Regions from separate parts of the Chitinophaga sp. XS-30 genome, predicted to be linked through region 2. Evidence: riboswitches for the same ligand, from Rfam matches in the RefSeq annotation. Region 2 holds a riboswitch; each other region holds the start of a gene.
What was found. Region 2 has a riboswitch for thiamine pyrophosphate ahead of FW415_RS14600 (universal stress protein). Riboswitches for the same ligand answer to the same signal wherever they lie in the genome.

Region 1 (4,230 bases), 2.6 Mb from region 2:
TCTCTTTGATGAGCTGCATCGGCACATGTCCGGGCCCTTCTATCATCACCTGCACATCCTGTTCCCAGGCCACTTTGGTGAGTTCTCCGAGTGTTTCAAGTTCCGCGAATTGTGCCGCATCATTGGCATCGGCAATAGCGCCCGGCCGCAGGCCGTCTCCCAGGGAGAAGGCCACATCATAGGCTTTCATGATCTCGCAGATCTCTCCGAAATGGGTGTAAAGGAAGCTTTCCTTATGATGGGAGAGGCACCATTTGGCCATGATCGAACCGCCGCGCGACACAATTCCCGTCATTCGTTTAGCCGTTAACGGTATATACCGCAACAGCACCCCGGCATGGATGGTGAAATAGTCCACTCCCTGTTCCGCCTGTTCAATAAGTGTGTCCCGGAAGAGTTCCCAGGTCAGCTCCTCCGCTTTCCCGTTCACTTTTTCCAGGGCCTGGTAAATGGGCACGGTGCCGATGGGCACAGGGCTGTTGCGGATGATCCATTCCCGGGTTTCGTGGATGTGTTTGCCGGTGCTGAGGTCCATAATGGTATCTGCGCCCCAGCGGCAGGCCCACACGGCCTTTTCCACTTCTTCCTCTATGCTGGAGGTAACGGCCGAGTTGCCGATGTTGGCGTTGATCTTCACGAGGAAATTGCGGCCGATGATCATCGGTTCGCTTTCCGGGTGATTGATATTGGCGGGGATGATGGCGCGGCCGGCGGCTACTTCCTGCATAACGAATTCCGGTGTGATCCATTTTTCGGACATACCCGCACCGAAGTTGTTGCCTTTATGCTGGTGCCAGAGGGCATTGCTGGCGGAGAAAAGCGTTTCCGCGCGCTGGTTTTCCCGGATGGCGATGTATTCCATTTCGGGAGTGATGATGCCTTTTCGGGCGTAGTGCATCTGGGAGACATTGGCGCCGGGTTTTGCCTTGTAAGGCAGGCGCAGGTGCTCAAAGCGGAGCTGCTGTGTTGCAGGGTCCGCCAGACGTTCGCGGCCGTATTGAGAAGTGAACTCACCGCGCTGGTCCACGTCTCCGCGACCGCTGATCCACGGTTCCCGCAGGCGTGGCAGGCCCTTGCGGACATCTATCATAGCTTCAGGATCGGTATATGGACCGCTGGTGTCGTACACGGTAACGGGCGCATTGGGTTCTGTTTCGCCATGCCGCCCATGCAGACGTGTGTCCGTTAACGTTATCTCCCGCATGGCTACGCTGATATCGTGCCGGGAGCCTTTGACATGGATCTTTTTTGACGCGGGGAAGGGTTCCCGGCTGATGATGTTTTTCATGGTGATCGTATTGTGCCGGCGGCGCTGGCCGGCCATGATGAATAAAAGGATGCTTCGTCCGCCCATAGCGGAACAGCCGTACAAGTGTGCGACGCAACGATGCTGAACAGCGGCCGGCGGCCCGGCTCACAGATCGGATCAACCGCCCTGGGTGGCCCGTATGATGGTCACCTGGTCATCCGGGCGCAAAAATGTTCCGGGCCAGTCCGTTTTCGGGACTACCTGTTGATTGACGGCGACGGCAACGCCTTTTAGCGATGAGAGTTGAATAAACTGTAAGAGTGCAGTAACGGTTGTTTCCGGCTGCACCGCATAAAGTTTATTGTTTACAAGCACTTCCATGTTTGCAAGGAGTTTAGGTGAAACAATAAACTTTAAGGATGTGAAGATGAGAAGGAGTTCAGTTTACTTTTCCCTACGGCAGTGTGAACTGCATCAGGTGACTGAGGGTATCATCTCAGTTCCGGTTTCCCGGAACACCCCTAAAGTGATGTAAATCTAGGGCCTTGTTTTCCAATTTCCAAATCGGGACCGGCATTTAGCATTATCTTTGATATATCGGTAACTGACCCATAAATTTTCGGTATGATAAAACCCGGTATGATAGCAGGCCTGGCGTTGATATTGGCGGCCTGTCAACCAAAACAGCAGGCGGCGAATGATAGCGACAGTGCGCGGAACAACAGCCTGGTGCCATCTCTGGATACGGGCACACAATTTCCGGATACGCTGAAGGCACAGGCAGATACAGCAATGGCCGAAGTGGATGCAACATTGCTGCCGGGCAAATGGATACAGCCGGTACCGGGTATAGACAGTATTTTACAGGGGATCGAGCTGCGGAAGAATGGCAAAGCAGTATCCGTCAACATGCATACGCTGCTGTACGATAAATGGGAACTTTCACATGATACGCTGATATTATGGAGCCATGCAGAGGGCGTGGAGAATGCGGGCCCTGCGATTGACACCATGCTGGTGAGGGCGCTGAACGATACTGCGCTGGTGCTTTTCCCGATCAATGCTGCGGCGGGTTACCTGGAGCGGTTTACGCGGCAGCGTAAGGGAAAATAAGACGCGTGGCAAGTTCCCCGATCCGGATTCGGGAGGTTTTCTTCATCAGGTTACGGTTTTTACGCCGGCACCCGAAAAGAGGAACTTGTAGCCCCGCTCTGTTCAGACCTAGAAATTATAGACCTGCCATGCGCCGACAGCGCAACCTACGATAGACAGGAATAACCCCGCCACGGCCATTTGCAGTTCATCAATATTCTTGCGGGCGATCACTCCGGCTGCAAGGCAGGCTACCACGGCAGCTCCGCCCAGGTACATGGCCGCCTCCGGCGAACTGGTCACAAAAGAGAATGCAGCGGACAGCACACCGATGAAAATTGAAACGTATCCCGCGATCTTGGGGAGACTTGTTGTGTGTGGCATGTTGAATCGATTATATAGGTGATAAAAATAAATGACTATTGTTGCAAGCTTGCCTGTCCGCCAGGGTCAGGGACTTCTTCAAAAGGCGCTTTCAGCAAGGGACCTATCTGGCTGTACCGCGCATCCTGGTATTCATCCAGCCCGTAACGCAGGCTGGCCGTATCTTTCACCGTCACGAACGTACCAAAGAGGCGGTCCCATATCGAAAAAATATTGGCATAGTTTGAATCTGTTTCCGGCTGATAGCGGCTGTGATGCACCTTGTGCATGTCCGGCGACACAATGATCCAGCTTAACGTTTTGTCCAGCCAGTGCGGTAAATGAATATTCGCGTGATTGAACTGGCTCATGAAGGCGGATAAAGACTGGTACAGCATCACCATCCATACCGGTATGCCCATGGTCACAATAGCAATGAACAACGCCCCTACGCGGAAAACGCTTTCCACGGGGTGATGGCGCAGGGCCGTGGTGGCATCCACTTCCTTGTCCGTATGATGTATCTTGTGAAAATGCCACATCCAGGCTACTTTATGCTGTACGAGATGCACCAGGTAAGCCCCGATGAAGTCCATCATCAGCACAGCCAGCAGGGCATGCAGCCAGAGGGGCAGGGAAAGGCTGTACAGCAGGCCGAACTGCTCCCGGGCCGTCCACATGGATGCTTTTATAATAAGAAAGGCAAATGCAAGATTCACCGCTGCGGTGGTGAGGGTAAAAAAGAGGTTGGTGCCGGCATGCCGGTATTTATTATGCTTATCCGAAAAACGCATGCGGGGAATAACCCCTTCTATGACCCATAGCAGTACCAGGCCGGCTACGAGCATAGCAGTTCTGTAATAAGATGGAATATGTTCAAAAAAGTCGATCATAAATTTAAGGGGTATTTCGTAGGTAGGCTAGGGTTAGAACATGTATCAGTTACAACGACAGTGAAAAATTACGACATTTCGCCCAATTGTAGCGGGTTTCAGCGGATTTTTTGTTCCGGGAAAATCAAGCAATTCATTGATAGAATACTTTATATAATAACAAATTGTTAATTAATCCGGGCGGTTTGTCAGATAGAGTGTTTTGATAATGTATAAGTTTAACTAATGGGAGACGGGGGGAGTGATTAGGAAAAAGGGAGTGCCAGGAGTATTTGAGGGCAGATGAGAATTTACAGGCGGGATATTTGAAAAGGGTACAATATAGCATCAATGACAGGCATCTGCATAAGAAAAGCCTGCATCGCTTTCGGTGCAGGCTTTTCTGATATCTGAAAAAGATAGATTAGTTGTTAAGCAGCAAAGGCATGACCAGCATCAACAGATCCTCATTCTCCGCTTTTTCAACAGGACGAAGGATACCGGCTTTGGTGGGGGCGCTCAGGTCGATGGTGATCTCGTCTCCTTCTGCGGCATGCAGCATTTCAATGAGGAATTTGGCATTGAAGGCGATCTGCATGTCTTCCCCGCTGTACTGGCAGTTCATGCGCTCGTTACCTTCGAAGGAGAAGTCCA
Region 2 (4,230 bases):
CGTGGTGGCCTTTACATGGGCATATGCTGAATTTCCGTAGGCGTTCTCCGCGCGCAGCCGATAGTAATATGTTGTGAAGGGGGAAAGCTCCAGGGAATGGAAACGGGTATTCTGCGGTTTGATCTCCCGGGAATAGTTCCAGTTCAGGCTGTCTGTTGACCTTTCGAGTTTGTAAATCGTTTCATTAACAGCATTATCCGTCCAGTTCAGCACGATCTGGTTGCCGGATACAGCCTGCGCCGTGAACCCGGACGGTGCTGCGGGAGCCGAGGTATTGAGCGTGCCGCTGCCTGTACCGAACAATTCCAGTTCTGTCAGTTGTGTGATGGAACTGCCGCTGTTGGCGGTCACGCGCAAACGGTAATAGGTGTACGAATTTGTATTCGGGAAACTGAACAGCCGCCGTTGCCGCCTGCCGGTGAATTTATGCCCGGTCTGGGTATTGAGCATTGTCCAGCTCGTGCCGTCCGTTGAACCTTCGAACGTCCAGTTCCTCGGGTCGCGGTCCGGCGCATCATTTCCCGAAACGATGGCATACTGGCTCACCACCGCACCGGCGGGCAGGTAAAACCGCATCCAGGTAGTGCTGGCCCACGCCAGGTATTTGCTGTAAAGATCGTTGTCGATAAGCTTTGCGATGCCCTCCCCGCCGGTTGTATTGTGTTGATCGCTGATCACACCTTCCGTAAAATCGGTGATATCTGCCAACACCGGTGCGCCGGTAGTGATCACGCTCGCGGAAGCGGTGGCTGCGGAAGTGCCTGCGGCATTCTGGGCCCTCACACGGTAGATATAGGGCGCGGACGCACTGAGGTTGCTGTCCGTGTACTGCTGCACATTCGCTGCGGTGACCACGGCAGTCTGAAACGCAACACCATCCATACTGCGCTCGATCACAAAACCGGTTTCATTGGTAGAATTGTCCGTCCAGCTGAGGCTGACCCGCTGGCCGGATAAAGCGGTGGCGGACAGATCATCCGGTGCTGTGGCCACTCCCGTGGCCCAAAGCTCCCATTCCGCCAGCTGGGTATCCACGCTGCCGTTGTTGCCGGTGATATTCAGCCGGTAGTGCAGGTAACTCACGGAATTGGAAAAGGGAAAGGTGCGCGTCTGCAAACGTGCGGTGAACAACTGGTTCGTCTGGGTGTTAAGCACCGTCCAGCTGCTGCCGTCATTGGAGCCTTCCAGCGTCCAGTTCTTCGGGTCACGGTCCGCATGATCATTCCCGGAGGTAAGCGTGTACTGGTTAACGATGGCGGGGTAAGCGGACTGGTAGCGGATCCATAAAGCGGTTTGGCCGCCGGTGAAATACTTGGTGCTCACGCTGTTGTCTATCACCCTGGGATAGTTCTCGTTCGCATTGGTGTTATTGTACTGCGCGGTAAGGATACCGCCGTTGTCCGTAATGTCCGCCTGCGCGGAAGCCTGCATAACGCCGCATAGCAGCATAGCGCAGCAGGCAGTGCTCTGTAAAATTTTCAGGTTCATAAAAACGGGTTTTAATGAAGTGATGATGGAATAGGGCAACACGGGTTCAACAATCTCATGCTGCTATAATTTCCTGAAATTTCCGGGTCAGCGTTGTCAACAGAAAGCAAACAGATTGTTAACAGAACTTAAACCGGCGGCTAAATTATTGGGATACAGGCACAATGATTGCGACATTGTCAGCAAAACCTTGTCAGATGCGTACATTCCATATCAGTTATCATCAGCACGACGTAAAAGTAGAGCAACAGGAGGAAGCGCTTTTCACGGTGCATTTACCCGATTTTACCATGCGCTTGCAACTCCGGCAGGATAATGAAGGGGCGAATCACTGGTTTGAAGAGAACCGTGACAATGAAACGGCAGAAACCCGGGGTATCGGGCAGGCGATAGAAACCTATCTGGCCAAAAGCAACTAACTCCGCTGTCTTCCGAGGCGGCATAATGGGTATTTTTATCGCCGGATGTGGAAAATATTGCATGGCTGCGTCACTCATTGCATTTTCCCGGAATATTTACCGGGCGGTAAATCTGCCTTCTGTCTAACAACCATATTTCCGGCATTATTCTTCGATATATTCAGACAGAAGTTTCTTGAAAGGGGTGGTCCTGAAGAAGGATCTGAGAACAAACCCACATTACCTGATCTGGATAATTCCAGCGTAGGAAAAAAAGAAACATCTGAAGAGGTTGTCTCAACAGAGGCGGCCTCTTTTTTTATACTGCAGGAATAAAAATAAACACCGGGGCGCAATGGTGATAAGGTCTACCTTTGTAGCAATCCATCTGACCCGTAAAAAGTAAATATGAACTGATGAAATCTATCCTGATCCTTACCGATTTTTCAGATGCCGCATTTCACGCGGCGGAATATGCCTGTGCGCTGGCAACACAGATGCAATGTGAAAAGGTAGTGCTGTACCATGCTTACCGGAGTTTTGTTCCCACAACGGACCTCCCGGTATCCCCGGTGAAAGACAGCGGGCAGCTCGGCCGTGAGAGCCTGCTGCTGCTGGAAAAGCTGGCGGAACGGTTGCAGGGCAAGCTACCTGGGGACACGGAGATCATCCTGCGGACGGACGATGTGGTATTGCCCGAATCGCTGAACGAGATATGCCGGCGGGAAGGAACGGAACTCGTGGCGATGGGTATTACGGGAAAATCCCGCCTGGAAAAGATGCTGATCGGCAGCACGGCGATCGATGTGCTGAAAAGCAGCGATTACCCGGTGCTCCTGGTTCCTCCCGCGGCTTCCATAGCGGCGGTAAAGCATATCATTTTTACCACTGATCTCGATGATACGGCGGAAGACACCCCTCTCCCGCTGCTTGAACAATTGTTCGGGTCCCTGCAGGCGCAGCTGTGGGTATTGAATGTAACACCGCCGGATAAGGGATATGATCCGGAAACGAAAAATCAACTGGCAACGCTTCATGCCTTGCTTGACCGTTTTGCGCCTGCTTATGAATTTATAGATGAACATGATGTTGTGCGGGGTATCATGGGATTTGCGCAACAGAAAGATACTTCCCTGATCGTAATGGTGCATAAAGACCAGGGGTTGTTCCACAGCAGCATTACCCAAAAACTGGCTTACCGGACGCTGACGCCTGTCATTACCTTCCGGCAGCGTTGATGATCGCTGTCATCATCAGGCAGGAATATTGCAGTTAATTTGCGATCAATGAACAGCCGCATGGATACCCTTGAATTTTCCCCTCATCAGCTGCGACCGGATGAACTGGGCAGCCGGTTAAAGACTGATATACGTCATGGCCTCACGGATGACGCTGCCGCAGCGCGCCTGGAAGAATATGGCCCTAACGCCATTGAAAGCCGTGAAAGGATCTCCCCCTGGATGATATTGCTGCATCAGCTTAAAAGCCCGGTAGTGTACCTGTTGCTCGTAGCGGCAGCCATGTCCCTCTTCTTCCGGGAATGGCCGGATGCCATCGCTATCGGCGTGGTGATCCTGCTGAATACGGCCATCGGGTTCATTATGGAGTTACAGGCAGAGCGGTCTATGAAAGCGCTCGAAAAGCTGACACGCCAGGCCGCCAGGGTATTGCGGAACGGGAAACTGAAAGAAGTGCCGGTGGAAGAGATCGTACCGGGGGACATCGCGTTCCTGGAGGCCGGGGACATGGTGGCGGCGGACGGAAGGATCGCCGATGCCACAGACCTTCAGGCGGACGAATCCGCACTCACCGGGGAGTCCGTACCAGCGGAAAAATCCCCTGAGCCCGTGGAAGCGGAAACCCCGCTCGCCGAGCGCACCAATATGGTGTACAAAGGCACTTTCATCAGAAAAGGCAACGCACATGTGGTCATTACCACTACCGGTATGCAAACGGAATTGGGCCATATTGCCACCATGGTGGCCGGTGCGAAAAAAACGGCAACACCGCTGGAGAAGAAACTGGAAGGCTTCAGCAAACGCCTGATCGGCATCACCATTGTGATCGTGCTGCTCATTTTCGTAGCCGGGCTGCTCAATAAGGTACCATTCATGGATATGCTGCAAACCTGCATCGCACTGGCGGTAGCGGCCATACCGGAAGGATTGCCCATTGTGGCCACGCTGGCCCTCGCGCGGGGCATGATGCGGATGGCCCGGCACCAGGTGATCGTCAAAAAACTCTCCGCCGTGGAAACACTGGGCGCCGCCACCATGATCTGCACGGACAAAACCGGCACGCTGACGGAAAACAAAATGGAAGTTACCGCCGTGGTGCTGGATGA
Region 3 (4,230 bases), 1.3 Mb from region 2:
GGTCCGCCACGTCTGCGTCCAGGTCCGTGATACCCGTGGTCACATCGCACATAAAGAGCAATACATTGGCCTCTTCCATGGCGATCTTCACCTGTTTGCGGATCTCCCGTTCGAACACATCTTCGCTTCTGGCTACAAATCCGCCGGTATCGATCACATTAAAGGTTTTGCCATTCCAGTCGGCAATACCGTACTGCCGGTCGCGCGTAACGCCGCTCACGTCATCCACAATGGCCTTCCGCTGCTCCAGCAGTCGGTTGAACAAGGTAGATTTTCCCACGTTGGGGCGCCCTACGATGGCTACTGTAAAACCAGGCATGTTATTGTTTTTTAAAATTGTCGTTAAATCAGTCCGTATTCCCGGAGGTAGAGATCGTTATCCCGCCATTTGCCGCGTACTTTCACATGCAGCTCCAGGAATACCTTACGGTCCAGGAACTTTTCGATGTCTGCACGGGCCTGTGAGCCTATCTCGCGAATGGACTTGCCCTTCTCCCCGAGAATGATGCCTTTCTGCGTCTCGCGGGTCACCACGATATCCGCGGATATCTTGGTCAGTGTCTGCTTTTCCTGGAACTGGGTGACCACTACAGCTGTATGGTACGGTATTTCTTCTTCAAAGAGATGGAATATCTTTTCACGGATCATTTCCGCCACAAAAAAGCGTGTAGACCTGTCCGTTAGAGTGTCTTCAGGATAGAACGGCTCGCTTTCGGGCAGCAGGCTGACGATCTGCTGCATCAAAACGTCCAGTCCTTTTTTCTGCAGGGCCGATATCGCTACTACGGCCTTGGCTTTGCCCCAGGCGTTGCAGCGTTCCAGCAGCTTGTCCAGCTCCTCCTGCATCAGGTTGTCCATTTTATTCACCACCAGCAGGCAGGTGGCTTTGAGTTTCAGGGAGCTGAACAGTTCCAGGCATTCTTCCAGATTGTCGCGTGCATCCATGAGCAGGAGCGCTACGTCCGCATCTTCCAGCGCGGAACGCACGGCGCCCATCATTTTTTCGTGCAGCTTGTATTTCGGATCGATGATGCCGGGGGTGTCCGAAAACACGACCTGGTATCCCGGTTCCGTGAGGATGCCGGTAATGCGATGCCGCGTTGTTTGCACCTTCGGGGACACAATTGCCAGCTTCTCGCCCAACAAAGCGTTGAGCAGGGTACTTTTTCCGGCATTTGGCTTACCGAAGATATTTACGAAACCGGCGCGGTGCATACGATCTTTTTTGTTTTCAGCACAGGTGCAATTTAGTACAAATAAAAAAAGCCGAATTAGCTTCGGCTTTTTTAGTTTTTTGAAGAAGTGATGATTGGTATCTCTGCTTCTCTCTGGTAGCGAGGAGAGGATTCGAACCCCTGACCTTCGGGTTATGAGCCCGACGAGCTACCTCTGCTCTACCTCGCAATGTGGGTGCAAAGGTAAGCGAAAATTCAACGCAACCAAATCTTTTTGCGCATTTTAAGAAAAAAAATTTTTCTATCTGCTTGAAAAGCAAGGCCTGCGGCAGCTTTCAGAGATCCGGTTCCTTTTTCTCCCGCCAGATGTTAAAACAGCCATTACCATTCATCTTTGCATTTTGCATGGGCAGGATGACCTTCGATGTTCAACCGAATACGCCAACCATGCCGGCTTCATCTACACAGCCGGATGACCTTCGATGTTCAACCGGTTACACCAAACATGCCGGCCTCATCTACGCAGCCCGATGACCTTCGATGTTCAACCGGATACGCCAAACATGCCGGCCTCATCTACGCAGCCGGATGACCTTCGATGTTCAACCGGTTACACCAAACATGCCCGCTTCATCTACTCAAACCGCAGTTCTTCTTCCGGTTGCGGCACATCGGGAATGGTCGCTTTTTCCTCTGTGGCGGACCTCCCCCCGCCGGACAGCAATTTCAATCCCGTCACGCGCAGTTTCAGGGATGTGGCCGGCGTACCGGCGGCAGTGTTGTACAACTCAAGATGCGGTGTGCCCTCTACGAACACATACGTACCCTGCAACAGGTAAGGCCCGACGCCGTTAGGCGCCCACATCGCACATTCCGCCCAGATCGTACGCTCCTGCTGTACACCCTGCGCATCCTTGTAGCGCTCATTATGCGCAACATTGAAATTCAGAACGGCCCTGCCGTTCACCTGCTTCTCCACGGCATTCCTGCCCAGGTAGCCAATGATTTGAAGTTTGATCATCTGATAATGATTGTTTTGGTTAACAAATAAATTCCTCAAAATGATCTCTGCTGATATTAAAAACATGGAGAAGTATGTCATCGGGCAACAGCAATAAAGTTAGCAAAAAAACTGAAACGAAAAAAAAATCCGCCATTATTCCTTCCATCGGTCTACCTTTACACTGGAAACAGGATTCAATCCCTTTTTCACCTCGGGGTGCCTTACTATCAGGCTGAGATCAGACCCGTTGAACCTGGACCGGGTAATGCCGGTTAGGAAAGGTAAGCGATCATTTTCCTTACCTCTTTATGGCGATAGTTGACAGTGCTGCATTGATGTGCAGTTGCTGCTATTTCGTTATTCGAAATATGTGAATAAAAAAGGAAATACGATGAAGCCTTGCATAGCATATGTGTATGCAGGGCTCCATCCGGCTACAAAAAAGAGATAAAATATTAACAGATGAAAAGAATGATGCTTCTGGCGTTGCTCGGGCTCTCCACGCTCGTTCACGCCCAAACGGTCATCACCGGTACGGTAACGGACAAGTCATCCGGACGGCCCCTGCAGGGCGCTACCATCACCCTCTCCAAAGGCGGCAGCACTTATACCGATGCAAAAGGACAATACCGCCTTGCCGCTCCGGCCAACGGCGCTTACATCATACAGGCCAGCTTCCTCGGATACAAGACCCTCCGCCAAACAGCTTCGGAAAAAACACAATATGATTTCGCACTGGAAGAAACCGGGCTTTTCGTAAAACCGGTAGAGATCGCCAGTCTCCGCGCCGGAAGGGATGCGCCATTCACCAGGTCCGAACTGAACAAAGAGGCCATTGCGAGCCAAAACCTCGGGCAGGACCTTCCCATGCTGCTGAACCAGCTTCCTTCCGTGGTGACCAGTTCAGATGCGGGCGCGGGCGTTGGATACACCGGCCTGCGGGTGCGCGGATCGGACATCACCCGCATCAATGTGACCGTCAACGGTATTCCCGTTAACGATGCCGAATCACAGGGCACTTTCTTTGTGAACATGCCGGATTTTGCTTCCTCCGTCAACAGCATACAGCTGCAACGCGGTGTAGGCACGTCCACCAACGGAGCCGGGGCCTTCGGCGCGTCGCTCAACCTCAGCACCAATGAGTACAACGAAACCGCATACGGCGGGATCGATAACAGCTACGGCTCCTTCGATACCTGGAAACATACGGTCAAAGCCGGCAGCGGCCTGATCAACGGGCATTTCACCCTGGACGCGCGCCTGTCCAAAATATCCTCGAACGGGTATATCGACAGGGCTTCTTCCGATCTCCGCTCCTTCTACACCTCCGCCGCCTACATCTCCGCTAAAACAGCCATCCGCCTGAACGTTTTTTCCGGAAAGGAAAAAACCTACCAGGCCTGGAACGGGATAGACTCGGCCACTTTGCGCAGCAACCGGACCTACAACCCCAGCGGCGCCAACAAACCCGGCGAACCGTATGACAACGAAACGGACAACTATCAGCAGGATCACTACCAGCTCTTCCTGAACCAGTCCATCAACAGTCAACTCAACTTCAACATCGGCCTGCATTACACCCGCGGCCGCGGATACTACGAGAATTACCGTGACGGGGAAAGCTACGCGGATTTCGGTGTGGAAGATCCCATATACAACGGCGCGCCCGTTGCCACAACGGACCTTATCCGCCAGCTGTGGCTGGACAATCATTTCTATGGCGGCGTGTTCTCCTTCAACCGCACAGCCGGCAAATTCAACTGGAGCCTGGGCGGCGCACTGAACCGGTATGACGGCAAGCACTACGGTAAAGTGATCTGGGCGCAGCACGGAGGTTTTGATAAAGACCGGAAATGGTACGATCTGGATGCCTTCAAAACAGACGCGAACATCTACTGGAAAGGGGAACTATCGGTAACGGATAAACTGAAAATATTCGCTGATGTGCAATACCGTCACGTCAACTATGAACTGAACGGCTTCCGTAACAATCCTGACATCTTCCAACACCAATACTACAATTTCTTCAACCCCAAAGGCGGCTTGTCTTTC

Region 1: another riboswitch for thiamine pyrophosphate. It lies ahead of thiS (sulfur carrier protein ThiS); the one in region 2 lies ahead of FW415_RS14600 (universal stress protein).
Region 3: another riboswitch for thiamine pyrophosphate. It lies ahead of FW415_RS09255 (TonB-dependent receptor); the one in region 2 lies ahead of FW415_RS14600 (universal stress protein).

The regions. Positions count from the first base shown of each region.
Region 1 covers NZ_CP043006.1:940,556-944,785, reverse strand. Annotated here, with positions in the region: gene thiC (phosphomethylpyrimidine synthase ThiC) at 1-1,288, opposite strand, end outside; gene thiS (sulfur carrier protein ThiS) at 1,427-1,630, opposite strand; TPP riboswitch at 1,684-1,782, opposite strand; gene FW415_RS03940 (lipocalin family protein) at 1,874-2,362, shown strand; gene FW415_RS03935 (hypothetical protein) at 2,471-2,725, opposite strand; gene FW415_RS03930 (sterol desaturase family protein) at 2,761-3,597, opposite strand; gene dnaN (DNA polymerase III subunit beta) at 4,001-4,230, opposite strand, start outside.
Region 2 covers NZ_CP043006.1:3,555,442-3,559,671, reverse strand. Annotated here, with positions in the region: gene FW415_RS14610 (fibronectin type III domain-containing protein) at 1-1,488, opposite strand, end outside; gene FW415_RS14605 (hypothetical protein) at 1,686-1,907, shown strand; TPP riboswitch at 2,078-2,174, shown strand; gene FW415_RS14600 (universal stress protein) at 2,303-3,124, shown strand; gene FW415_RS14595 (cation-translocating P-type ATPase) at 3,173-4,230, shown strand, end outside.
Region 3 covers NZ_CP043006.1:2,242,187-2,246,416, reverse strand. Annotated here, with positions in the region: gene der (ribosome biogenesis GTPase Der) at 1-319, opposite strand, end outside; gene era (GTPase Era) at 343-1,215, opposite strand; tRNA gene FW415_RS09265 (tRNA-Met) at 1,330-1,404, opposite strand; gene FW415_RS09260 (single-stranded DNA-binding protein) at 1,810-2,196, opposite strand; TPP riboswitch at 2,381-2,474, shown strand; gene FW415_RS09255 (TonB-dependent receptor) at 2,641-4,230, shown strand, end outside.